Regions from separate parts of the Stenotrophomonas sp. GL_111 genome, predicted to be linked through region 1. Evidence: predicted binding sites of a transcription regulator. Region 1 holds the regulator's gene; each other region holds the start of a gene.
What was found. The regulator HrcA, encoded in region 1, represses chaperone genes, less so after heat shock. The targets are predictions, from matches to a motif close to TTNGCACTCNNNNNNNNNGAGTGCNAA.
Positions count from the first base shown of each region.

Region 2: rpoH (RNA polymerase sigma factor RpoH) is a predicted target of HrcA. The motif match lies at 2,556-2,582, and genes of this name have one in related genera.
Region 3: AC3IPM_RS17420 (co-chaperone GroES) is a predicted target of HrcA. The motif match lies at 5,036-5,062, and genes of this name have one in related genera.

Region 1 is NZ_CM174421.1:1,780,978-1,789,037, forward strand. Features, by position in the region: gene AC3IPM_RS08275 (outer membrane protein assembly factor BamE) at 1-293, opposite strand, end outside; gene fur (ferric iron uptake transcriptional regulator) at 397-804, shown strand; gene recN (DNA repair protein RecN) at 931-2,592, opposite strand; gene hrcA (heat-inducible transcriptional repressor HrcA) at 2,704-3,771, shown strand; gene grpE (nucleotide exchange factor GrpE) at 3,854-4,369, shown strand; gene dnaK (molecular chaperone DnaK) at 4,524-6,452, shown strand; gene dnaJ (molecular chaperone DnaJ) at 6,574-7,710, shown strand; gene pdxY (pyridoxal kinase) at 7,917-8,060, shown strand, end outside.
Region 2 is NZ_CM174421.1:3,972,565-3,980,624, reverse strand. Features, by position in the region: gene ftsX (permease-like cell division protein FtsX) at 1-548, shown strand, start outside; gene AC3IPM_RS17670 (response regulator) at 556-1,398, shown strand; gene ung (uracil-DNA glycosylase) at 1,395-2,114, shown strand; gene rpoH (RNA polymerase sigma factor RpoH) at 2,593-3,468, shown strand; gene purD (phosphoribosylamine--glycine ligase) at 3,579-4,865, opposite strand; gene AC3IPM_RS17650 (hypothetical protein) at 4,943-5,887, opposite strand; gene AC3IPM_RS17645 (hypothetical protein) at 5,897-6,757, opposite strand; gene purH (bifunctional phosphoribosylaminoimidazolecarboxamide formyltransferase/IMP cyclohydrolase) at 6,775-8,060, opposite strand, start outside.
Region 3 is NZ_CM174421.1:3,919,238-3,927,297, forward strand. Features, by position in the region: gene AC3IPM_RS17400 (sensor histidine kinase) at 1-1,088, opposite strand, end outside; gene AC3IPM_RS17405 (response regulator) at 1,085-1,795, opposite strand; gene AC3IPM_RS17410 (aspartyl protease family protein) at 1,824-2,825, shown strand; gene groL (chaperonin GroEL) at 2,962-4,611, opposite strand; gene AC3IPM_RS17420 (co-chaperone GroES) at 4,702-4,989, opposite strand; gene AC3IPM_RS17425 (endonuclease) at 5,728-7,512, shown strand; gene cutA (divalent-cation tolerance protein CutA) at 7,583-7,921, shown strand; gene AC3IPM_RS17435 (protein-disulfide reductase DsbD family protein) at 7,921-8,060, shown strand, end outside.

The DNA of each region.
Region 1 (8,060 bases):
TCCCAACGGGTGACCAGGTCGTTCTCGAAGAACACCGTGAAGTTCTTCACTTCGGTATTGCCCAGCCGGTTCACGCGCTGGCTGGCGGTGTAGTCCCAGCGCTGTGCGTGGAACGGGTCCGGGATCGAGGGGGTGCCAAGCAGCGCGTTGACCTGCTGCTTGCTTTGGCCCACCTGCAGCTGACCGACGGCCTGCTCCCGGATCAGGTTGCCCTGATAGATGGGTTGCTTATAGATGATGCCGCAGCCCGTGGTGGACAGGGCAACGGCGGCGACCAGCAGGAGTTTGCGCATCGGGAATGGCGTTTGGGGAAATCCAGTCGATGATACACTCACGACGCGTCGCCGCGACCCAATCCGAGGCAGCTGGCGCTAAATCGCCAATGAACGGAGAACTATGGAAACCCACGACCTGCGCAAAGTCGGCTTGAAGGTGACCCATCCGCGGATGCGGATCCTGGCCCTGCTCGAGCAGCGCACCGCCCAGCACCACATGACCGCCGAAGACATCTACCGCCAGTTGCTGGAGCACGGGGATGAGATCGGCCTGGCCACGGTGTACCGGGTGCTGACCCAGTTCGAGGCCGCCGGCCTGGTGCTGAAGCACAATTTCGAAGGCGGCCAGGCCGTCTACGAGCTCGACCGCGGCGGCCACCACGACCATATGGTCGATGTGGACTCGGGCAAGATCATCGAGTTCGAAAGCCACGAGATCGAGGAGCTGCAGCGCAAGATCGCCACCGATCACGGCTACGAGCTGGAAGAGCACTCGCTGGTGCTCTACGTGCGCAAGAAGCGCCGGTAACGGGCCGCTGGCGGCCCGGATGCGATCAAAAAACCCCGGGCATGCCCGGGGTTTTTGTTTTCAGCGCCAGGCGCCGGTTCCGGCGGGGAGCCGGCCAGCGGCCGGCACTACCCGATCACGGAGGCCTCAGACCTGCAGCAGTTTGCGCGCGGCCGCGCGGGCTTCCTTGCTCACTTCCACGCCGCCCAGCATGCGGGCGAGTTCTTCCTCGCGCGCCTTCAGGTCCAGCTTCTCCACCGCGCTCTGGGTCATGCCATCTACCGGGGCCTTGCTGACCCGGTAGTGCGCGTGGCCCTTGGAGGCGACCTGGGGCAGGTGGGTGACGCACAGCACCTGACGCTTCTCGCCCAGGGCGCGCAGCTTCTGCCCGACGATGTCGGCCACGGCGCCGCCGATGCCCGAATCCACTTCGTCGAAGACCATGGTCGGCACCGCGTCCAGGCCCAGCGCGGCGACTTCGATCGCCAGCGAGATCCGTGACAGCTCACCGCCGGAGGCCACCTTGCGCAGCGCGCGCGGGGGCTGCCCGGCATTGGCGGCGACCAGGAACTCGACCCGCTCGGCGCCGTTCGGGTCGGGCTTGGCCACGGCCTGCGGCTCGATCTCGATCAGGAACTGGCCACCGCCCATGCCCAGCTCGCCGATCAGGGTGGTGGTGGTGTGCGACAGCTCGGCCGCGGCGGTGCGGCGGCTGGCGCTGAGCGTGGCGGCCACGGCCTGCCACTGGCCGGCAGCGCGGTCGATTTCCCCGGCCAGGGCCTGCAGGCGGGTGTCGGCGCCGCGCAGCTGTTCCACTTCGGCTTCCATTGCATCGCGCTGCTCGCCGAGGGCCTCCATCGGGACCCGGTGCTTGCGCGCGAGGTCGTGCAGGCGGCCGAGCCGGCGTTCGATGTCCTCGAACTGCTCCGGGTCGGCATCCAGGTCGTCGTGGACCCGATCCAGCAGCGACAGGGCTTCGTGCAGCTGGATGGCGGCGCTGTCGAGCAGGGCATCGACCTCGCCGAGCCGGCTGTCGTGTTCGGCCACCCGCGACAGCTCGTGGCGGGTCTGCTGCAGCAACTGCAGCACCGAGACGTCGTCATCGCCGTTGAGCCGGCTGGCGGCCACGTCGCAGGCGCTGATCAGCGCGCTGGCATGGGCCTGGCGGCGGTGGCTGCTGCCGAGCTGGGTGATCGAGGCCGGTTCGAGGTCCTCGCGCTGCAGTTCGCCGAGCTGGTGTTCCAGGAAACCGATGCGGTCGCTGACGTCGCCCTGGCGCGACAGCGCCTCGGCTTCGTCCACCAGCGCCTGCCAGCGCGCGGCGGCCTGGCGGACCTGGCCGCGCTCGGTATCGTTGCGCGCGTAGGCGTCCAGCAGCGAAAGCTGCGAGGGCCGCGACAACAGCGCCTGCTGTTCGTGCTGGCCGTGGATCTCCACCAGCATCGCGGCCAGTTCGGTCAGCTGGCCCAGGGTGACCGGGCGGCCGTTGATCCAGGCGCGCGAACCGCCGTCGGCGCGGATCACCCGGCGCAATTGGCACTGGTCGTCGTCGTCGAGTTCGTTCTCGCGCAGCCAGCGCCACGCCGGGGCGTCGCCGACGGGGGCGAACTCGGCCGACAGTTCGGCACGAGCGGCGCCGTGGCGGACCACGCCGCTGTCGGCGCGCAGTCCGGACAGGAAGCCGAGCGCGTCGACCATCAGCGACTTGCCTGCGCCGGTCTCGCCGGAAACCACGGTCATGCCCGCGCCGAATTCCAGTTCGGTAGCGCGGACGACGGCAAAATCCTTGATCGATAGATGTCTGAGCATGTTCTTGGGTTCTCGAGCCGCGCAACGCTAGCATGGGCGAGGGGATGCTCCAATGGCTTGCCATCGGCCCCGACAGCCATTATCTAAGGTGGCGTCTCACAGGCTGATTCCATGCACCCTTCCGCCACCCATCTTGCGCCACGCGCCCGCCACTTGTTGCGGACCCTGATCGCGCGCCACATCCAGGACGGCGAGCCGGTCGGCTCGCAGACCCTGGCGCGGCTGGCTGGGCTGGATGTCAGCCCGGCCACCATCCGCAACATCCTGGGCGACCTGGAAGACCTCGGCCTGCTCAGTTCGCCGCATACCTCGGCCGGGCGGGTACCGACCGCGCATGGCTACCGGGTGTTCGTGGACAGCCTGGTCAAGATGCAGCCGCCGGGGGAGGGTGACCTGAGCCGGCTGCGCAGCGAGCTGGCCACCGGCAGCGGCACCCAGGCCCTGCTGGGCAGCGCCTCGGAGCTGCTCTCGGCGATGAGCCACTTCGTTGGCGTGGTCAGTGCGCCACGTCGGGAGCAGTTCGCGTTCCGCCATATCGATTTCGTGGCCCTGGACGCGCGCCGGGTGTTGGCGATCCTGGTGTTCGCCGACAACGAGGTGCAGAACCGGGTGATCGAGCCGCGCCGCAGCTTCGAGCCGGGCGAGCTGGAACAGGTGGCCAACTACCTCAACGCGAACTGCGCCGGGCGGCCGCTGGCCGAGATCCGCGCGCGGCTGCTGCTGGAGCTGCGCGATGCGCAGTCGGAAATGGAACAGCTGCTGGCTCACAGCATCGAGCTGGCCGAGCAGGCCATGGTGCCGCCGGCCGATGACATGGTGCTGGCCGGGGCGACCCGGTTGATGGGCGTGCAGGACCTGTCCGACCTGGAGCGCCTGCGCGAGCTGTTCGAGGTCTTCGCCAGCAAGCGCGAGATCCTGCAGCTGCTCGAACGCACCATCCAGGCCCCGGGCGTGCGCATCTTCATCGGCGAGGAGACCGGGGTGATGCCGCTGGAGGGCGTATCGCTGGTGACCGCGCCGTACTCGGCCGATGGCCAGGTGCTGGGCGTGCTGGGGGTGATCGGGCCCAAGCGGATGGCCTACGACCGCATGATCCCGCTGGTGGAGGCTACCGCCCAGGTGCTGGGGGCTGCGCTGGGCTCGCCGGGCGGGGCAGGATTGTCCCGCGACAAGGCCTGAATTGTCCCGAAGCTCTTGAAACCGGAGGCCACGCCCATATAGGGGTGGGTGGAGGCGGGGAGTCACCGCCAAGGATCCGGAAATGAACCAAGACCAGTCTGATATCGCATCCCAGCAGCCGGACGCCGCCCAGGCCTCGGCCGATTCCCTGCAGCAGCAGTACGATGCCCTGCATAACGAGCTGGCGCTGCTCAAGGCCGAGTCGCTGCGCGAGCGCGCCGACCTGGACAACCAGCGCAAGCGCGTGGCCCGCGACGTGGAACAGGCGCGCCGCTTCGCCAACGAAAAGCTGCTGGGCGAGCTGCTGCCGGTGTTCGACAGCCTCGACGCCGGCCTGAATGCCGCCGGCAGCGAGCCGAGCCCGCTGCGCGAAGGCCTGGAGCTGACCTACAAGCAGCTGCTCAAGGTCGCCGCCGACAATGGCCTGACCCTGCTCGACCCGACCGGCCAGACCTTCAACCCGGAACACCACCAGGCCATCAGCCAGGTCGACGCGCCCGGCGCGGCGCCCGGCAGCGTGGTCCAGGTGTTCCAGAAGGGCTACCTGCTCAACGACCGCCTGCTGCGCCCGGCGCTGGTCGTCGTCGCCCGCGATTGACCCGGGCGGCCGGGCTGGCGCGACGCTGAACGCGTTGCGCCGCCACCGGACACAGTGTTCGGCGGATGGCTTGAATGTGTTCCCGCCATCCCCCACATCCCATTCATAACCCGGCAGCTGCCGGATGTTCCCCAAATTTTCAGGAGTCTCCCTCATGGGCAAGATCATTGGTATCGACCTCGGCACCACCAACTCGTGTGTGGCGATCATGGACGGCGGCAAGGCCCGCGTCATCGAGAATTCGGAAGGTGACCGCACCACGCCTTCGATCGTCGCCTACACCAAGGACGGCGAAGTGCTGGTGGGCGCCTCGGCCAAGCGCCAGGCCGTCACCAACCCGAAGAACACCTTCTACGCCGTCAAGCGCCTGATCGGCCGCAAGTTCACCGACGCTGAAGTCCAGAAGGACATCGCGCACGTGCCTTACGGCATCCTGGCCCACGACAATGGCGATGCCTGGGTGCAGACCAGCGACGCGAAGAAGATGGCGCCGCAGGAAATCTCCGCCCGCGTGCTGGAGAAGATGAAGAAGACCGCCGAAGCCTTCCTGGGTGAGACCGTCACCGAGGCGGTGATCACCGTGCCGGCCTACTTCAACGACAGCCAGCGCCAGGCGACCAAGGACGCCGGCCGCATCGCCGGCCTGGAAGTCAAGCGCATCATCAACGAGCCGACCGCGGCCGCGCTGGCCTATGGCCTGGACAAGGGCGACAACAAGGATCGCAAGATCGTGGTGTACGACCTGGGCGGCGGCACCTTCGACGTGTCGGTGATCGAGATCGCCAACGTCGACGGTGAGAAGCAGTTCGAAGTGCTGGCCACCAACGGCGACACCTTCCTGGGCGGCGAAGATTTCGACAACCGCGTCATCGAGTACCTCGTCGACGAGTTCAACAAGGACCAGGGCATCGACCTGCGCAAGGATCCGTTGGCCCTGCAGCGCCTGAAGGACGCCGCCGAGCGCGCCAAGATCGAGCTGTCCACCAGCCAGCAGACCGAAGTGAACCTGCCGTACGTCACCGCCGACGCGTCGGGCCCGAAGCACCTGAACATCAAGCTGACCCGCGCCAAGCTGGAAGCGCTGGTGGAAGACCTGATCAAGAAGTCGATCGAGCCGTGCCGCGTCGCGTTGAACGATGCCGGCCTGCGTTCGAGCGACATCAACGAAGTGATCCTGGTCGGTGGTCAGACCCGCATGCCGAAGGTGCAGCAGGCTGTCACCGAGTTCTTCGGCAAGGAACCGCGCAAGGACGTCAACCCGGACGAAGCCGTGGCACTGGGTGCTGCGATCCAGGGCGGCGTGCTGGGCGGCGACGTCAAGGACGTGCTGCTGCTGGACGTGACCCCGCTGTCGCTGGGTATCGAAACCATGGGTGGCGTGTTCACCAAGATCATCGAGAAGAACACCACCATCCCGACCAAGGCCTCGCAGGTGTTCTCCACCGCCGAGGACAACCAGTCGGCCGTGACCGTGCACGTGCTGCAGGGTGAGCGCGAACAGGCCCGCTTCAACAAGTCGCTGGCCAAGTTCGACCTGTCCGGCATCGAGCCGTCGCCGCGCGGCCTGCCGCAGGTGGAAGTGTCCTTCGACATCGACGCCAACGGCATCCTGCACGTGTCGGCCAAGGACAAGAAGACCAACAAGGAACAGAAGGTCGAGATCAAGGCCGGTTCGGGTCTGTCCGAGGACGAGATCGCGCGCATGGTCGCCGACGCCGAAGCCAACCGCGAAGAAGACAAGAAGTTCCATGAGCTGGTCCAGGCCCGCAACCAGGCTGACGCGCTGATCCACGGTACCCGTACCGCGATCAACGAGCACGGCAGCAAGGTCGGTGGCGATGTGATCGGCAAGGTGGAGTCGGCCCTGGCCGACCTGGAAACCGCGATGAAGGGCGACGACAAGGCACAGATCGAAGCCAAGTCGAAGGTACTGGAAGAGGCCGGCCAGGCGCTGTTCGCCGCTTCGGCTGCGGCCGAGCAGGGCGGTGCCGCTCCGGGCCCGGACGCCGGTGCCAACAACGGCGCGCACGACGATGTGGTCGACGCCGAGTTCACCGAAGTCAAGGACGACAAGAAGTCCTGATCCGGACCCGACACGGGACGTTGCACAGGCAACGTCCCGTTGTCGTATCCCCCGTAGATCCTGGCAGCCGTAACACGGTTTGTCGGGGACGCATCCCGACTGCCGGATACCGATTCAAGTTATGAGCAAGCGCGATTATTACGAAGTGCTGGGCGTGTCCCGCACCGCCAACGACGAAGAACTGAAGAAGTCCTATCGCCGTTGCGCGATGAAGTTCCACCCGGACCGCAATCCGGGCGACAACGCGGCCGAAGCCTCCTTCAAGGAGTGCAAGGAAGCGTACGAAACCCTGTCCGACAGCAACAAGCGGCGCATGTACGACGCCCACGGCCATGCTGCGTTCGAGCACGGCATGGGCGGCGGCGGTGGTGGCCCCGGCGGCCCGGACATGAACGATATTTTCGGCGATATCTTCGGCAACATCTTCGGAGGTGGCAGCGGTGGTGGTGGCCAGCGCCAGGCGCGTCGCGGGGCCGATATCGGCTACGTGATGGAGCTGGACCTGGAAGAGGCGGTGATGGGCGTGGAGCGCCGCATCGAGATTCCGACCCTGGCCGAGTGCGACGACTGCAACGGCAGCGGTTCGGAAGACGGCAAGGTCGAGACCTGCACCGTGTGCAAGGGCCATGGCCAGGTGCGCATCCAGCGCGGCATCTTCGCCATGCAGCAGGCCTGCCACAACTGCAACGGCCGCGGCAAAATCGTCCAGAACCCCTGCAAGACGTGCCACGGCAATGGCCGTGTCGAGGAAGACAAGGTGTTGTCGGTGAAGGTGCCTGCGGGCGTCGACAGCGGCGACCGCATCCGCCTGTCCGGTGAGGGCGAGGCGGGTCCGGCCGGTACTCCGGCGGGCGATCTGTATGTGGAAGTGCGGGTGCGCGAGCACGCCATCTTCCAGCGCGACGGCGACGACCTGCACTGCGAAGTGCCGATCCGGATCTCGCAGGCCGCGCTGGGCGACACCGTGCGCGTGGCCACGCTGGGCGGTTATGCGGAAATCCGCATCCCGGCCGAAACCCAGACCGGCAAGCTGTTCCGGATGCGCGGCAAGGGCGTGCGCTCGGTGCGCAGCCGCAGCGAGGGCGATCTGTACTGCCGCGTCGTGGTGGAAACCCCGGTCAACCTGACCCCCGAACAGCGCAAGCTGCTCGAGCAGTTTGAAACCACCTTCACCGGCGACGAAGCGCGCAAGCACTCGCCGAAGTCGGCGACGTTCATCGACGGCGTGAAGGGGTTCTGGGACCGCATGACCTCGTAAGCTGTACGCGATTCAAGCGATGTAACGAAGGCCCTCTGGCGACAGGGGGCCTTTTTTTGGGCTTTCTCCCGTCTGCGCGAAAAGCCCACCGCTCGCCTCACACCCAGAGCGAATCCGCTTTTGTTGATAGAACCATCTCTTGTCCGACGCAGGGCGGCGCTACCCGCACTCTGCGCCGTTCGGGTTGGCAGGCGTAAAATGTCGGCATGAACGAATCCCTCGAAAGCCACCTGGTCCACGGGCGCCGCCAGCGCCCGGACGGTCCGTCGCCGGTCGACGTCATCTCGGTACAGTCGCAGCTGGTCTACGGCTATGCCGGCAACAGTGCCGCGGTGCCGCCGTTGCGCGCG
Region 2 (8,060 bases), 2.2 Mb from region 1:
CGCTGCCGACCCTGTTGATCGTCACCCCGGCCAATGGCGCCGATGACGCGCGCCTGGCGCAGTCGCTGGAAGGTCTGCCGCAGGCCGATCTGGTGCAGCACGACGCGCTGTGGCGCAAGCGCCTGGATGCGTGGCTGGGCTTCGGCACGCGGCTGGTGCAGGTGCTGTCGGTGCTGCTGGGGCTGGGCGCGGCGCTGGTGGTGGGCAACACGGTGCGGCTGGACATCCAGGCCCGTCGCGACGAAATCGGCGTGCTGCAGTTGCTGGGGGCCAGCGATGGCTTCATCCGCCGCCCGTTCCTGTACCTGGGCGCCTGGTATGGGCTGGGCGCCGGTGCGCTGGCGTTGGCGCTGATCGGCGTGGCCGGGCTGGCCCTGCGCCCGCCGCTGGCGGCGCTGTCGGAAAGTTATGCCAGCCCGTTCGTGCTGCACGGGCTGGACCTGTTGCATTCTTCGTTCGTACTGCTCGGCACCGTGGTGCTGGGCTGGCTGGGCGCATGGCTGGTGACAGGGCATTTCCTGCGCCAGACCCGACCGACCGAGACCTGAGGCCCGCATGCGTCCGCAAGCCCTGAAGCACCTGGCCGACGACGCACCGCGCGTGATGGTGGTCGACGGTTCCAAGCTGGTCCGCAAGTTGATTGCCGATGTGCTGCAACGCGAACTGCCGGCGGTGGACGTCGTCGGCTGCGCCAGCATCGAGGAAGCCCGCCAGGCGCTGGAAGCTGGCCCGGTGAACCTGGTGACCACCTCGCTCACGCTCAGCGACGGCGATGGCCTGGCGCTGGCGCGGATCATCCGCGAGACCGCCGGGCAGGCCTACGTGCCGGTGATCGTGGTATCCGGTGACGCGCAGCAGCATCTGGAACAGCGCCGCTTCACCGAGTACGTCACCGATTATTTCGACAAGGCGCTGGGCCACGAAGCCCTGGCGACCTTCATCCGCGGCTACGTGCAGCCGGAAACCATTCCCGGCGCCACCATCCTGTATGTCGAGGACAGTCGCGTGGTTGCCGAGGCGACCAAGCGCATGCTCGAGCGCCAGGGCCTGCGCGTGCTGCACGTGATGACCGCCGAGGATGCGTTCGCGCTGCTCACCGCCGAATCGTTGGGGCGTAGCAGCCACCGCATCGACCTGGTGCTGACCGACGTCACCCTGAAGGGCGAGCTCAGCGGCCGCGATGTGGTGCAGCGCGTGCGCGTGGACTTCGGCTACGGCAAGCGCCGCCTGCCGGTGCTGGTGATGACCGGCGATGGCAACCCGCACAACCAGTCCAGCCTGCTCCAGGCCGGTGCGAACGATCTGGTGCAGAAGCCGATCGAAGAACGCCTGCTGATCACCAAGGTGCTGTTCCAGCTGCGCCTGGCCCGCCTCAACGACAAACCCGTGGTGCGATGAACGACGAAACCCAACCGAGCATCCAGCTCGAACCGAGCTGGAAGGCGCGTATTGGCGATTGGCTGCTGCGCCCGGAGATGCGTGAACTGTCCGGCTTCCTGCGCCAGCGCAAAGCGGCAGGCGCGCATGTGTTCCCGCCGGGCCCGCAGATCTTTGCCGCCTTCGATGCCACCCCGTTCGAGCAGGTCAAGGTGGTGATCCTCGGCCAGGACCCGTACCACGGCTATGGCCAGGCGCATGGGTTGAGCTTCTCGGTGATGCCCGGCGTACCGGTGCCGCCGTCGCTGTTGAACATCTATAAAGAGATCGAAGCCGACCTCGGCATTCCGCGCCCGGACCATGGCTGCCTGCTGCCGTGGGCACGCCAGGGCGTGCTGCTGCTGAACGCGGTATTGACCGTGGAAGAGGCCAAGGCCGGCTCGCACCAGGGCCGCGGCTGGGAAGGCTTTACCGACCACGTGGTGGACACGCTCAACCGCGAGCGCGAAGGCCTGGTGTTCCTGTTGTGGGGCAGCTATGCCCAGCAGAAGGGCAAGGTCATCGATACCGGCCGCCACCGGGTGTTGAAGGCGCCGCATCCTTCGCCGCTGTCGGCGCACCGGGGGTTCATGGGGTGTCGGCATTTCTCGGCGACCAACGAGTATCTGGGCCGGCGCAACCTGGGGCGGATTGATTGGGCGCTGCCGTCGCGTGCGGGGTTGGATGTGGAGGGCTGAGCGAGGCGTAGGGTGGGTGGGGCAGCGGGGCGGTGGGGTCGGGGGCGGCGCGGTGGGGTGTTGGGTCGGGTCGGGTGTTGGCGGTGGCCGGTGGTGGGCTTCGGTGTTGTCTGGCCTGCCGAGCATGGCTCGGCACTACCGGAGAGGGTGGCTTCGGCGGTTGGCTTCGGTGGGTCCATGAACGTCGGTGTTAGGGCCTTGGTAGAGCCGGGCCATGCCCGGCTGAATGTCGGACAACATCTGTAACCTGAATAGGCCTTCCCAGCCCGATGTTCAGCCAAAAAGCACACGGTTTGGCCTGGTGTTTCAGGCTATCTAATTGATTTAATAGATGAATCAAGGCTATTTGCCGCCGCTCGCCACTGTCATCATTTCGCGGTAGCGTAGTGGGGTAATCAGCGCCAGCGTTGCATCAACAGAACGCTGGAACTTTTTTCCCCTTTAGCAGTCGAATAACCGGACTGCTAAGATGAGCCCTATGAGCCAGAACACCTCTACTGCCCTTGTGGCAAACAATCTCCCGATTCCCAGTGCGCTCGGTTCGCTGGACGCCTACATCGGTGCCGTGCACCAGATCCCGGTGCTGTCGGTCGATGACGAGCAGGACTTGGCCCGTCGCTTCCGCGACGACGTGGACCTGGACGCCGCGCGCGAACTGGTCCACTCGCATCTGCGCTTCGTGGTGCACGTGGCCCGTGGCTACAACGGCTACGGCCTTGCGCTGGGCGATCTGATCCAGGAAGGCAACATCGGCCTGATGAAGGCGGTGAAGCGTTTCGACCCGGACATGGGCGTACGCCTGGTGTCGTTCGCGGTGCATTGGATCCGTGCCGAAATGCACGAGTTCATCCTGAAGAACTGGCGCATCGTCAAAGTCGCCACCACCAAGGCGCAGCGCAAGCTGTTCTTCAACCTGCGCAAGTCCAAGACGCGCCTGGGTTGGATGAACGCGGCCGAAGTGCGTGCGGTGGCCAAGGACCTGAACGTGTCCGAGCGCGAAGTGCTCGAGATGGAGTCGCGCCTGTCCGGCCGCGATATCGGTTTCGATGCGCCCAGCGACGATGACAACGAGAATGCGCCGCCGTCGCCGGCTGCGTACCTGATGGCCGACGCCGAAGATCCGTCGATGGCCTACGAGCGCGAAGACAGCGAAGACAACCAGCTGCAGCTGCTGCGCGAAGGCCTGGCCGAGCTGGATGCGCGTTCGCGCGACATCATCCGCCGTCGCTGGCTGGACGCGGACAGCAAGGTCACGCTGCAGGAACTGGCCGATGAGTACGGCGTGTCGGCCGAACGCATCCGCCAGGTGGAAGCGAACGCGCTGAAGAAGATGAAGGCGCTGTTTACCGCGTGATCGTTCGCACTGCATGACATGCAAAAGCCCGGCGATTGCCGGGCTTTTTCTTTGGGCGACTCAAAGGCCCGACATGGCCGGGCCATTGCCATGCACGACGAAGGCGCCGGTCAGCTGCGCTCACGCGCAATCGCGCGCCAGCCGATGTCGTTGCGGTGGAACTCGTGGTCCCAGGTGATCGCGGCAACACCGGCGTACGCGTTGGCCTGCGCATCGCTCACGCTGTCGCCCAACGCGGCCACGCACAGCACCCGGCCGCCCGCGCTGAGCACCTGGCCCTGCGCATCCAGCGTGGTGCCGGCATGGAACACCTTGGCCGTCGTCGGCACCGCGTCCAGGCCGTGGATCACCTCGCCGGTGATCGGCGTTTCCGGGTACGGTGCGGCGGCCATCACCACGCCCAGCGACGGGCGCGGGTCCCACTGTGCCTGTACATCGTGCAGGCGCTCGTCGATGGCGGCTTCGACCAGTTCCACCAGGTCCGACTGCAGGCGCAGCATCACCGGCTGCGTTTCCGGGTCGCCGAAACGCACGTTGAACTCGATCACCTTCGGCGCGCCGCTGGCATCGATCATCAGGCCCGCATAGAGGAAACCGGTGAACGGAATGCCGTCGGCGATCATGCCCTGCACGGTCGGGTTGACCACTTCACGCATCACCCGGGCATGCACGTCATCGGTGACCACCGGTGCGGGCGAGTACGCGCCCATGCCGCCGGTGTTCGGGCCGGTGTCGCCATCGCCGACGCGCTTGTGGTCCTGCGAGGTGGCCATCGGCAGCGCGGTGCGGCCGTCCACCATCGAGATGAAGCTGGCTTCCTCGCCATCAAGGAATTCTTCGATCACCACGCGTGCGCCGGCGTCGCCGAAGGCATTGCCGGAGAGCATGTCGCGCACGGCGTCTTCGGCCTCGGCCAGGGTCATCGCCACGATCACGCCCTTGCCGGCGGCCAGGCCGTCAGCCTTGACCACGATCGGCGCGCCCTTTTCACGCAGGTAGGCCAGTGCCGGCTCCACCTCGGTGTGCACGGCGTAGAACGCGGTGGGAATGTTGTGGCGGGCCAGGAAGTCTTTGGCGTAGGCCTTGCTGCCCTCCAGCTGGGCGGCGGCGGCGGTGGGCCCGAAGATGCGATGGCCTGCGGCGCGGAAGCGGTCGACCACACCGGCTACCAGCGGCACTTCCGGGCCGACCACGGTCAGGCCGATGCCTTCGGCGGCGGCCAGGGCCAGCAGCCCGTCGAGGTCGGTGACCTTTACGGCCACGTTGCGGCACTTCGGTTCGGTCGCGCTGCCCGCATTGCCCGGTGCCACCAGCACTTCGCTGACCTTGGCCGATTGGGCCAGCTTCCAGGCCAGGGCATGTTCGCGGCCGCCAGCGCCGATGACCAGGATCTTCAATGCAGTTCTCGCGTAAGAGGGGGCAGGGCGGTGATTTTACGCGGTGCGGGCGGGGCCTGCATTGCCGTGGACGCGGCTCACTCCGGGCAGGACGTGCGCTGCAGCGCCTCGGGCACCGTATAGCTGCGCGTGGCCGGGTCGAAGGGCAGCACGTGGTACTCCTGGGCAGGCCCGGCACAGTCCTGGCCGCGTGCGCGGACGCTCAACGGCCAGTAGCCGTCCACCGCATCGGCGTGGCCCACGGTGATGCTGAAATCGATGTCGAATGCGGTGTCATCGCAGAACCTGGAGGCGTCCGTGCAGTCCTGCGCGGCGCGGTTGTCGATGTGTTCGTGCAGCAGGGCGACCTCGCGCAGGCGGCTGCTGTGCACGGCGATGTAAGTGCGCGACAGCAGCATGGTGCCGCGGCCCTGCCACGGGTGATGGATGCGGAAGGCATGGCGCTGTGGGCCGAGGGCCTCGATCTCGACCGTGCCGGGCACGCCTTCGCGCCCGTACTGGCCCTGCAGTCGCTGCGCGATCACCTGCAGTGGCGGATGGTCGGCCATCAACTGGTCGAACAGGCTGCCCTGTGCGGCGCCCGCCTCGTCGCTGCCCAACCGCAGTACGTACAGGTCGATGCGGCCGGGTTCCACGCTGGCGGCCACGTCGAGGCTCTGGCACACCGCCAGCAGGGTCTGGCGCTGCCCGTCGGTGTCCAGCGTGTCACGCGCGCACACGCTGCGCGTGACCGGGCGCTCGGCATCCACCTCGGTGTCCTGCCACCGGTCTTTCCAGGCACCGTCCAGGGTGGCGTTGTCGCCATAACGGGCGTGCAGGAAACCCAGCAGGCGCTGTTCGGGCGTGCCGCTGACGTAGACGGCCTGCTCCACTCGCACGCTGCTGTCGAGCGTCCGGCGTGGCTTGCCGGCGTCGGCGATGGGCGTGCTGTTGTCACAGCCGGCAACCAGGACCGGTAGCCCCGCCGCCAGGGCCAGCCAACCCAGGCCCCGGCCTGCACCGGCGTTGCGGCGCGGGCTCACCGCGACACCTTACTCACAGCCTTCGCGTTGCAGCGCCTCGGGGAAGCTGTAGGTCCAGGTCTTCGGGTCGAGGGTGAAACGGTGCGTGCGGTGCATCGGCTTGCCACCGCAGCTGCTGCCGGCTTCTTCCACCACCAGCGGCCATTGCCGTGCGGCCGGGTCGCTGTTGTCGAAGTCCAGGCTGAAATCCAGATTGAACAGCTTGTCGCGGCAGTCCGCGTCCGCGTCTGCATCGTCGCAGTCGTAGGCACTGGCATTGTCGATGTGACTGCGCAGGCCGCCGGCCTCGACCATGCCGTTCGGGCCGGGCAGAACCAGCGTCTGCGAGATCAGCGAATAGCCCTGGCCGAACCAGCCATGCTCGATGCGGAAGCCGTAGAAGTCGCTGCCGGCGCGGATGATGCTGACCGTGCCGGGCTGGCCCTGGCTGCCGAAGTTCTGTCCGGTGAGCTCGGCGGCGATGCTGAAACGATCACCGCTGGGGCGCAGGACGAAGAAGTCGATCGCACCTGGATCCGGATGGGCGCCGTCGAGCGGCGAACCGCACACGGCCAGCAGCTGTTGCCAGCTGTCGCCGGTCACCACCGGTTGCTCGGCACAGACCTGCCAATCGGTGGCGCGGGTATCGCCATCCTGGGTCCAGCTGCCGCGCCACTGGCCCGAGAGCACGGCCGCCTTGCCATAACGTTCGGTCAGGAACGCCTGCAGCCGCGCGGTGCGGCTGACGTGCACGGGGGCGGCGGTGGGCGTGGTCGACGGCGTGGCGGCGGACGGCGCCGCGGCCGGTTCATTGGCCGGGGTGCAGCCGACCAGCAGGACGGTGCCGGCCAGGGCCAGCACCGTGAGGGTGTTGTATCGAAATGCGGACATCCGTGTCGCTCCCGTGCTCAGTGGCGGAAGTGGCGCACGCCGGTGAACACCATCGCCAGACCGTGTTCGTCGGCGGCGGCGATCACTTCGGCGTCGCGCATCGAACCGCCCGGCTGGATCACCGCCTTGATACCGGCAGCGGCCGCGGCATCGATGCCGTCGCGGAACGGGAAGAACGCATCGGAGGCCATCACCGAGCCTTCCACCACCAGGTTCGCATCGGTGGCCTTGATGCCGGCGATACGGGCCGAGTACACGCGGCTCATCTGGCCGGCACCGACACCGATGGTGCGGTTGTCCTTGGCATAGACAATCGCGTTGGACTTCACGAACTTGGCCACGTTCCAGGCGAACAGCAGGTCGCTGAACTGCTTGTCGGTGGGGACCAGCTTGCTGACCACCTTGAGTTCTTCGCGGGTCATGCCGCGGTTGTCCGAGGACTGCACCAGCAGGCCCGAACCGATGCGCTTGGTGTCGTACTGGTTGCGGCCATCGCCATGCGGAATGCGCAGCACGCGCACGTTGGCTTTCTTCTGTGCGTACGCCAGCGCGGCCGGTTCGTAGTCCGGGGCGATCAGCACTTCGACGAACTGGCGGTCCAGGATCACCTGCGCGGTGGCGGCGTCCAGGGGCTTGTTGAAGGCGATGATGCCGCCGAAGGCGCTGGTCGGGTCGGTGGCGTAGGCCAGCTCGTAGGCATCGCCGTTGCCGGCACCCACGGCCACGCCGCACGGGTTGGCGTGCTTGACGATCACGCAGGCCGGGGCGTCGAACTGGCGCACGCATTCCCAGGCGGCGTCGGCATCGGCCAGGTTGTTGTAGCTCAGCTCCTTGCCCTGCAGCTGCTCGAAGGTGGCCAGGGTGCCCGGCACCGGCTGCAGGTCGCGGTAGAACGCGCCGGCCTGGTGCGGGTTTTCGCCGTAGCGCAGGTCCATCACTTTGACGAAGCTGGCATTCATCTGCGCGGGGAATTCACTCCGCGCCGGTACGGCCGCATCGGTGGCGGTGACCGCCGAGAGGTAGTTGCTGATCGCCGCGTCGTACTGGGCCACACGGTTGAAGGCGGCCACCGAGAAGGCGAAACGCTTGGCCGCGGACAGCTGACCATCGTTGGCGTCCAGCTCGGCGAGCAGTTCGGCGTACTGCGACGGATCGGTGGCCACGGCGACACGGGCGAAATTCTTGGCCGCCGAGCGCAGCATGGCGGGGCCGCCGATGTCGATGTTCTCCACGGCGTCTTCCAGCGCGCAGTCGGCCTTGGCCGTGACCGCCTCAAACGGGTACAGGTTCAGCACCAGCAGGT
Region 3 (8,060 bases), 2.1 Mb from region 1:
AACGCTATTTCTACGGCCCCACCATAGCGCGCGGCGTTGTCGATCAGATTGTCCAGCGCACGCCGCAGCAGCAGCGCGTCGACCGCGCCCCATGCCTCCAAAGGCGCCTGTACCGCTATCTCAATTCCCCGGGCCTGCGCATGCTCCGTGCATTCGCGGACCAGTTCGCCCAGGGCGGTGTGCAGCCTCTGCGCGGTATGCAGCTCGCCGCGCGCGTAGTCCAGTACCTGATCAATCATCGTGGTCATGCGCTGGATATCATCAATCATCCTGGCCGCCTGCTCTGCGGGTGCACTGTCGGCACGCAGGCGCAACCCGGTCAGCGGTGTGCGCAGATCATGCGCAACGGCCGCCAGCATCCGCGTGACTTCGCCGGTCTGTGCATGTAACCGATGGCGTGCCTGGTTCATCGCCTCGGCCAGTACCTGCACTTCACGGGGACCCTGCACCGGCAGCGGTGCGCTCGACTGCAATGACAGGTTCGCACTGGCTTGGGCAAGTCGGCGCAACGGTCGAGTCAGGCGCAGTGACAGCCAGGCCGCCAGTGGTGCGAGGAGGAATGCCCCGCCCGACAGCGCCAGCAGCACCTGTCGGCGCCACTGGGCCAGTTCACTGTAGTCGGCGCCCACCACCTGCCAGTCTCCACCGACGTCCTGTACTGCCAACTCGAATGCCGGCCAGAGCAGACCCGGCAGCAGCGCCTCTTCACCCAACGCCTCGTGTCCCGAATCGCCCCTCAGCAGCTGTCCCTGGCGGATCACCTGCACCTGCACCGCGCGGCTGTCCACAGGACGCCGCCAGACTGTTCGCACCCGATGCCTGGGCAGCTGAAGGTGCTCTGCAGCTACCGCGCTCAACCACACTACGTCGGGGCCCTCTGGCACCTTTGCCTGCCTCACGCGGCGCAGTCCAAGTTGCACGGGATCTTGATCACCGTCCAGCGCCTGGATGGCGGCCGCCAGACTCATCTGTGGTGCTGACGGGCTCGGCAGCGCCCACACCACGGCAAAGCTCACCGCCTGGGCAACCAGCAGCGTTGCCAGCGTCAGCAGTGCGATTCCTGAGGCGGTATGCCAAGGCCGGCTCATCCGCGCGTGACGACGGCGGAGAATCGGTAGCCATGGCCGCGCAGCGTCTGGATGAGCGTTTCACCGGCATGGGCAGCCTGCCCCAGTTTGCGACGCAGCCGGCTGACAGCCAGGTCAACGGCGCGATCGAACGGTTCACTGTCATCGCCATGGGTGAGCTGCATCAGCCGGTCACGACCCAGTACCCGGCCTGGGCGCTCCGCCAGCGCACACAGCAGCGTGAACTCGCCGCTGGTCAAGACCACTTCCGAGGCATCGGGGGCCAGCAGCCGACGCTGTTCCATGTTCAACTGCCAACCGTCGAAACGCAGTGTCGCCACTGGCCTGCGCTGTGCCGCCTTATGCGCTCGCCGCAACAGTGCGCGGACCCGCGCCAGCAGTTCACGCGGGTCGAACGGCTTGGACAGGTAGTCGTCGGCGCCCATCTCCAGACCGATGACTCGATCCGGAGCACTCCCCATGGCACTCAGCATCAGGATCGGTGTGCCCAACGGCTGGAGCCGTACGCATACCGACAATCCGTCTTCGCCTGGCATCATCCAGTCCAGCACGATGAGGCTGGGCGCGCGCTGCGCCAGCAGTGCGTCCAGGGCGATGGCATCGGCGGCAACACGTACCGAGTAGCCGTGCTGCCTCAGACAGTCGGCAATGGCATCACGGATGCTGGTGTCGTCATCGACCACCAGAATGTCGGGGATATCTTCCATGCACGGATTATGCCCAGCGTTTGTATCTGTGCTGTATCAGCCGTACTGGCAGCAGGACATCGCCACGATACACAGCCGCGTTGAAATGGCGTCCCCTGTAGGAGATCTGCCGATGCGTAACGCACTTCTGTTGAGCCTGACCTGTCTTGTCGCATTTCCCACCCATGCCGCCGTGGCCACACATGCGATTCCAACGTGGATGCGCGATGGTCATCCCACCGTTGCCGTGCAGCTGGGCCAAAGCGTGGAACCGCTGCACTTTGTGATCGACAGTGCAGCTGGCGCGACAGTCATTGATCAGGCGGCTGCGCGACGTGCGAGTCTGGAAGATGTGGAAGCCGAGGACGTCGTCGTTGAGGGTGCCACTGATCGCAGTACGATCCTGCGACGGACCCGGAGCACGCAGTGGCGACTGGGTACGTTGTTGTTCACCGCCGCTGCCATGGAAACCGACCTGAGCGGGTTGGCAAGCGCTGACGGCAACCGCATCGATGGCATCCTCGGCAATGACATCACCGACGCGTACGACACTACCTTCAACATCTCAGCGCAGCAGGTCCTGCTTCAGCCGCCGGGCACGATCCCGCGCGACGAGATGTGCACGACCAACGCATTGCCAGCGCGCGATGCCACGCTGCGCCGCTTCGCCTTCGTACAGATGCAACTGGGCAAGTCCGCAGTCACCGCGATAGCCGTGATCGATACCGGCGCAGCGCAGACGGTGCTCAACGATGCCGCAGCGCGCGCACTGGGCCTGCGTACCGATGGTACCGATACCCGCCTGCGGGTCCGCGAGAAAGGTACCCGTGGACTAGGCGGCACCGTCATGCCTACCTGGCTCTACACATTGCCAGAGCTCCATGCCGGTAAATGGCGACACGCACCGCTGGAGGTCCGCATCAGTGCGCTGCCCGTATTTGCCTCGCTGGGCCTGGACAAGCAGCCCGCGCTCATCCTTGGTGCCGATGCAATGCGGGATTCCAGGATCCAGATCAGCGCAGGCGCAGGGTGGATCTGCCTGCGACGGTAAGCTGCGCTATTGACGCCCGTCCACAAAAAAACCCCGCCTTGCGGCGGGGTTCTTCGTCGTACTGTGGCGCGTGGGTACCGGCCGGGGGCCGGCACCTACCGGACCGATGCGTGCCGACCGAAGGCCGGCTGCGGCATCAGAAGTCCATGCCGCCCATGCCACCCATGCCGCCCATACCGCCGCCAGCGGCGCCAGCGCCGTCATCCTTCTTCGGCGACTCGGCCACCATCGCTTCGGTGGTGATCATCAGGCCGGCGATCGAGGCAGCGTTCTGCAGTGCCGAACGGGTCACCTTGGTCGGGTCCAGGATGCCGAATTCCAGCATGTCGCCGAATTCGCCGGTGGCCGCGTTGTAGCCGTAGCTGCCGGTGCCTTCCTTGACCTTGTTGACGATCACGGACGGCTCTTCGCCTGCATTGGCGACGATTTCGCGCAGCGGGGCTTCCATCGCGCGCAGGGCGATCTGGATGCCGTGGTTCTGGTCTTCGTTGGCACCCTTCAGGCCGGCCAGCGCGGTGACCGCACGGACCAGGGCAACACCGCCGCCCGGGACCACGCCTTCTTCAACGGCTGCACGGGTAGCGTGCAGGGCGTCGTCGACGCGATCCTTCTTTTCCTTCATTTCGATTTCGGTCGACGCACCGACCTTGATCACGGCAACGCCGCCGGCCAGCTTGGCCACGCGTTCCTGCAGCTTCTCGCGGTCGTAATCGGACGAGGTGTCTTCGATCTGGGTCTTGATCTGGGTGACACGCGCTTCGATGTTGGCCTTCTCGCCGGCGCCATCGATGATCGTGGTGTTTTCCTTGGAAACCTGCACCTTCTTGGCGCGGCCCAGGTCCTTGATCGTAGCCTTTTCCAGCGACAGGCCGATTTCTTCGGAGATCACGGTGCCGCCGGTCAGCACGGCCATGTCTTCCAGCATCGCCTTGCGACGGTCGCCGAAGCCCGGTGCCTTGACGGCCACGACCTTGACGATGCCACGGATGGTGTTGACCACCAGGGTGGCCAGCGCTTCGCCTTCGATGTCTTCGGCGATGATCAGCAGCGGCTTGCCGGCCTTGGCGACGCCTTCCAGCACGGGCAGCAGGTCGCGCACGTTGGAGATCTTCTTGTCGTGCAGCAGCACGTACGGATCGTCCAGGTCAGCGGTCTGCGACTGCTGGTTGTTGATGAAGTAGGGGGACAGGTAGCCGCGGTCGAACTGCATGCCTTCGACGACGTCCAGCTCGTTTTCCAGGCCCGAGCCTTCTTCAACGGTGATCACGCCTTCCTTGGTCACGCGGCGCATCGCTTCGGCAATGATGTTGCCGATCGACTCGTCCGAGTTGGCCGAGATCGTGCCGACCTGGGCAATCGCCTTGTCGTCGGTGGTCGGCTTGGAGATGTTCTTCAGCTCGGCAACGGCGGCCACGACGGCCTTGTCGATACCGCGCTTGAGGTCCATCGGGTTCATGCCGGCAGCGACGGCCTTGGCGCCTTCGCGGATCAGGGCCTGGGCCAGCACGGTGGCGGTGGTGGTGCCGTCGCCGGCGTCGTCGTTGGTGCGGGAAGCGACTTCCTTCACCATCTGCGCGCCCATGTTCTCGAACTTGTCAGCCAGTTCGATTTCCTTGGCGACGGACACGCCATCCTTGGTGATGGTCGGGGCGCCGAAGCTCTTTTCGAGCACGACGTTGCGGCCCTTCGGGCCCAGGGTGGCCTTGACGGCATTGGCGAGAATGTTGACGCCGCGCACCATGCGCGAACGAGCGTCTTCACCGAAACGAATATCCTTGGCAGCCATTGCGATTACCTTTTTGGTAGAGCCGGACCATGCCCGACTGCATTGAACGGGGGAAGCGAAAGCGCCGGGGCAGGCCCGGCAGCGTCAAACTCAGCCGATGACGGCGAGGATGTCGTCTTCGCGCAGGACCTTGTACTCGACGCCTTCGGCCTTGTAGCTGCTGCCGGCGTACTGGCCGTAGATGACCTTGTCACCGACCTTCAGCGACGGCGCGCGGACGCTGCCGTTGTCCAGCGGCTTGCCCGGGCCCACGGCCACGACTTCACCCTTGGTCGACTTTTCCTTGGCGGAATCCGGAATCAGGATGCCGCCGGACGAGATTTCATCGGCTTCGATCGGCTTGACCACGACGCGGTCGTGAAGCGGCTTGATGCTCATGTGAGACCCTTTAAGTTATTGATTGGTCAGAAAAAGTCTGGCGATGTTAGCACTCGCACCAGGCGACTGCCAGCAACGCTTACGAAAAAACCCGACGCTGCGGGACACAGCAGAGATGAGGCTGGCGGCATCCCTTTCAAGGGCTGCGGGTCAAATTTTTGGTTCTTCTTCCATTGGAGGGGTGTCCCGCTCCCAGGGCAACAGCAGCGGGCTGCGCGGTTCCATGGGCTGGCGGCCTTCCGCGAAGAGCACTGCTGGCTTCGTTCCGGGTGTGAGGCGAGCGTTGGGGCCCCCTTGGTGGGTGGCAGGCGCCTTGGCAAATGTCCCCCGGCGCCGGCCTGCGGCCGTCACCTCCTCCTTTACTTTGCCCAGTCGCCTGCCACCCACCAAGGGGGCAAGGCTTCGGAACGCACTTGTAAAACCGAGCGCCAGCAAAGAGGCGCCCGTGTACGTGGTACGCGGGCCCCGATGCCCTTGCGGGCGAAGTAAAGGAGGAGGGGACGGCCGCAGGCCGGCGCCGGAGGACATTCGCCTGCAAGGGCATCGGGGCCCGCGCCCCAGCCACCCACCGCGGGGCCTGCCACGGAACAATGCCCCGTGGGCTTTTCCGCAGAGGGAAAGAAGCGCCGTTTTCTTGACGCACGTCTCAGTGTCAGAGGTCGATTCCGACATATCGATAGAGGTGTCATCTGGATTGGGTAGATTCGGCCGGCGACACCCAATCACAAGGAGTAGTAGATGAGGTTGCTCACCCCGCTGTCCCTGGGTTGCCTGATGGCACTGGCTGCCGGCACCGCCCAGGCGGATGTATTCATCAATGAACTGCATTACGACGACTCGACCCCCGCCGGCGATGTCGGCGAGGCGATCGAGGTGGTGGCCACCGCCGGTGAGGACCTCAGCAGCTACCGGCTGTACCTGTACAACGGCAGCAATCCCTCGGCCGCGGCCGTGTACGCCAACAACCCGGTCCCGGCCGGCACTGCGGCGAGCTGCGGCAAAGCCACCCTCGCCACCGTCACCTACCCCACCAACGGCCTCCAGAACGGTGCCAATGACGGCATCGCGCTGGTCGATGGCAGCGGCAAGGTGGTCCAGTTCATCAGCTATGAAGGCACCATCACCGCGGCCGGCGGTCCCGCTGCGGGGCTGACCAGCCAGAACATCCCGGTCAGCGAGAGCAACAGCACCGCCCCGGGTACCTCCCTGCAGCTCACCGGCAGCGGCAGCCAGTACAGCCACTTCACCTGGGCCGAGTCCGCCGCGCAGACCTTCGGCGCCTGCAACACCGGCCAGACCTTCAGCGGCGGTGGCGGCACCGGCCCGAACACGCCGCCGTCGGTACGCCTGACCACCCCGGAACAGGGCGCCAGCACCTTCCCGGCGGCCGCCGACCTCAACGTGACCTTCAGCGAGACGGTGACCCTGGCCAGCGGCGCCTTCGTGCTCAGCTGCGGCCAGTCCGGCACGGTACCGCTGACCCATGCCAGCAGCGGCAGCACCTTCTCTCTGTCCACCAACACCGCGCTGATCGCCGGCGAAGCCTGCCGTTTCGATATCCGTGCCAGCCGCATCAGCGATGCACAAGGCGCCCACCCGGCGGCCGATACGCGCATCGCCTTCACCGTGGCCACCGGCGGCACCGGGCCGGGCCCCGATCCGGATCCGGGCAGCTACTACTCGCGGGTCAACACCACCTCCCCCAGCCAGCTGCGCTGCTCGCTGCATGAAACCATCAAGGGCCATACCGCGTATCCGTACAGCGGCTCGGGGACCAGCACCTGGACCATCCTGGAGATCGCCGACGAAGATCCCAACAACAGCGGCAAGATCCTGGATGCCTACCGCAACCACAGCTACACCAAGGTCAGCGGCCGCGCGGGTACCGGCAGCGGCTTGACCTACAACCGCGAGCACACCTGGCCGAACTCGCTGGGTTTTGCCAGCACCACCGGTGACAAGGGCCTGCCGTATGCGCCCTATACCGACACCCACATGCTGTACCTGACCGATGCACAGTGGAACGCGGACCGCGGCAACAAGCCGTTCGCCAAATGCGACAGCAACTGCGGCGAGCGTGCCACCGAAGCCAACAACGGCGTTGGCGGCGGCAGCGGCGGTTACCCGGGCAATTCCAACTGGGTGCGTACCCCCGACGGCAATGGCGGTTCGTTCGAGGTGTGGGGCAAGCGCAAGGGCGACATGGCGCGTGCGGTGATGTACATGGCCATCCGCTATGAAGGGGGCAAAGACGCCAAGACCGGCCAGTCCGAACCGGACCTGGAACTCACCGACGACCGCAGCAAGATCGTCAAGACCTCGGCCTCGCCGGCCTACATGGGCCTGCTCTCGACCCTGATCGACTGGCACCTGTCCGATCCGCCGGATGCCGCCGAACGTGCCCGCAACGAAGTGGTGTTCAGCTTCCAGGGCAACCGCAACCCGTTCATCGACCACCCCGAATGGGCCACGCCGGGCCTGTTCACCTCGGCCAAGCCGGCCACCTGCCAGCTGGCCAACTGAGCCTCGCCGACCGGCGCCCATGCGGCGCCGGTCGGACCAATCGGCTCGCACGGTCCTATACTCGGCGGTCATGTCGATCGCCGATCCCGTATTCATTCTTTTCACCACCTGCCCCGACGCGGCCTGCGCCACGCGGCTGGCCCATGCGCTGGTGGAAGAACGCCTGGCGGCGTGTGTGACCCGCCTGGACGGGGCGCACTCGACGTACCGCTGGCACGGTGAAATCAGCGAGGACCACGAGGTCCAACTGCTGATCAAGACCACCGGCAGCCGCCTGGACGCCGCCATCGCGCGCGTGCAGGCCCTGCATCCGTATGAACTCCCCGAGTGCATTGCGGTCGAAACCCGCGCCGGCCTGCCGGCGTACCTGGACTGGATTCGGGCGCAGACCCGTGAGGAAACTGATTGATGACGCTGCTTCGTCGTATTGCCGCGCTATGCGCGCTGTTCGTGGTTTCCCTGCCGGCCCTGGCGGTCAGCGAGAAAGACCTGTTGCCGGTGGACGAGGCATTCGGCCTGAGTGCGCAGGCGCGGGACCGCGACCGGAT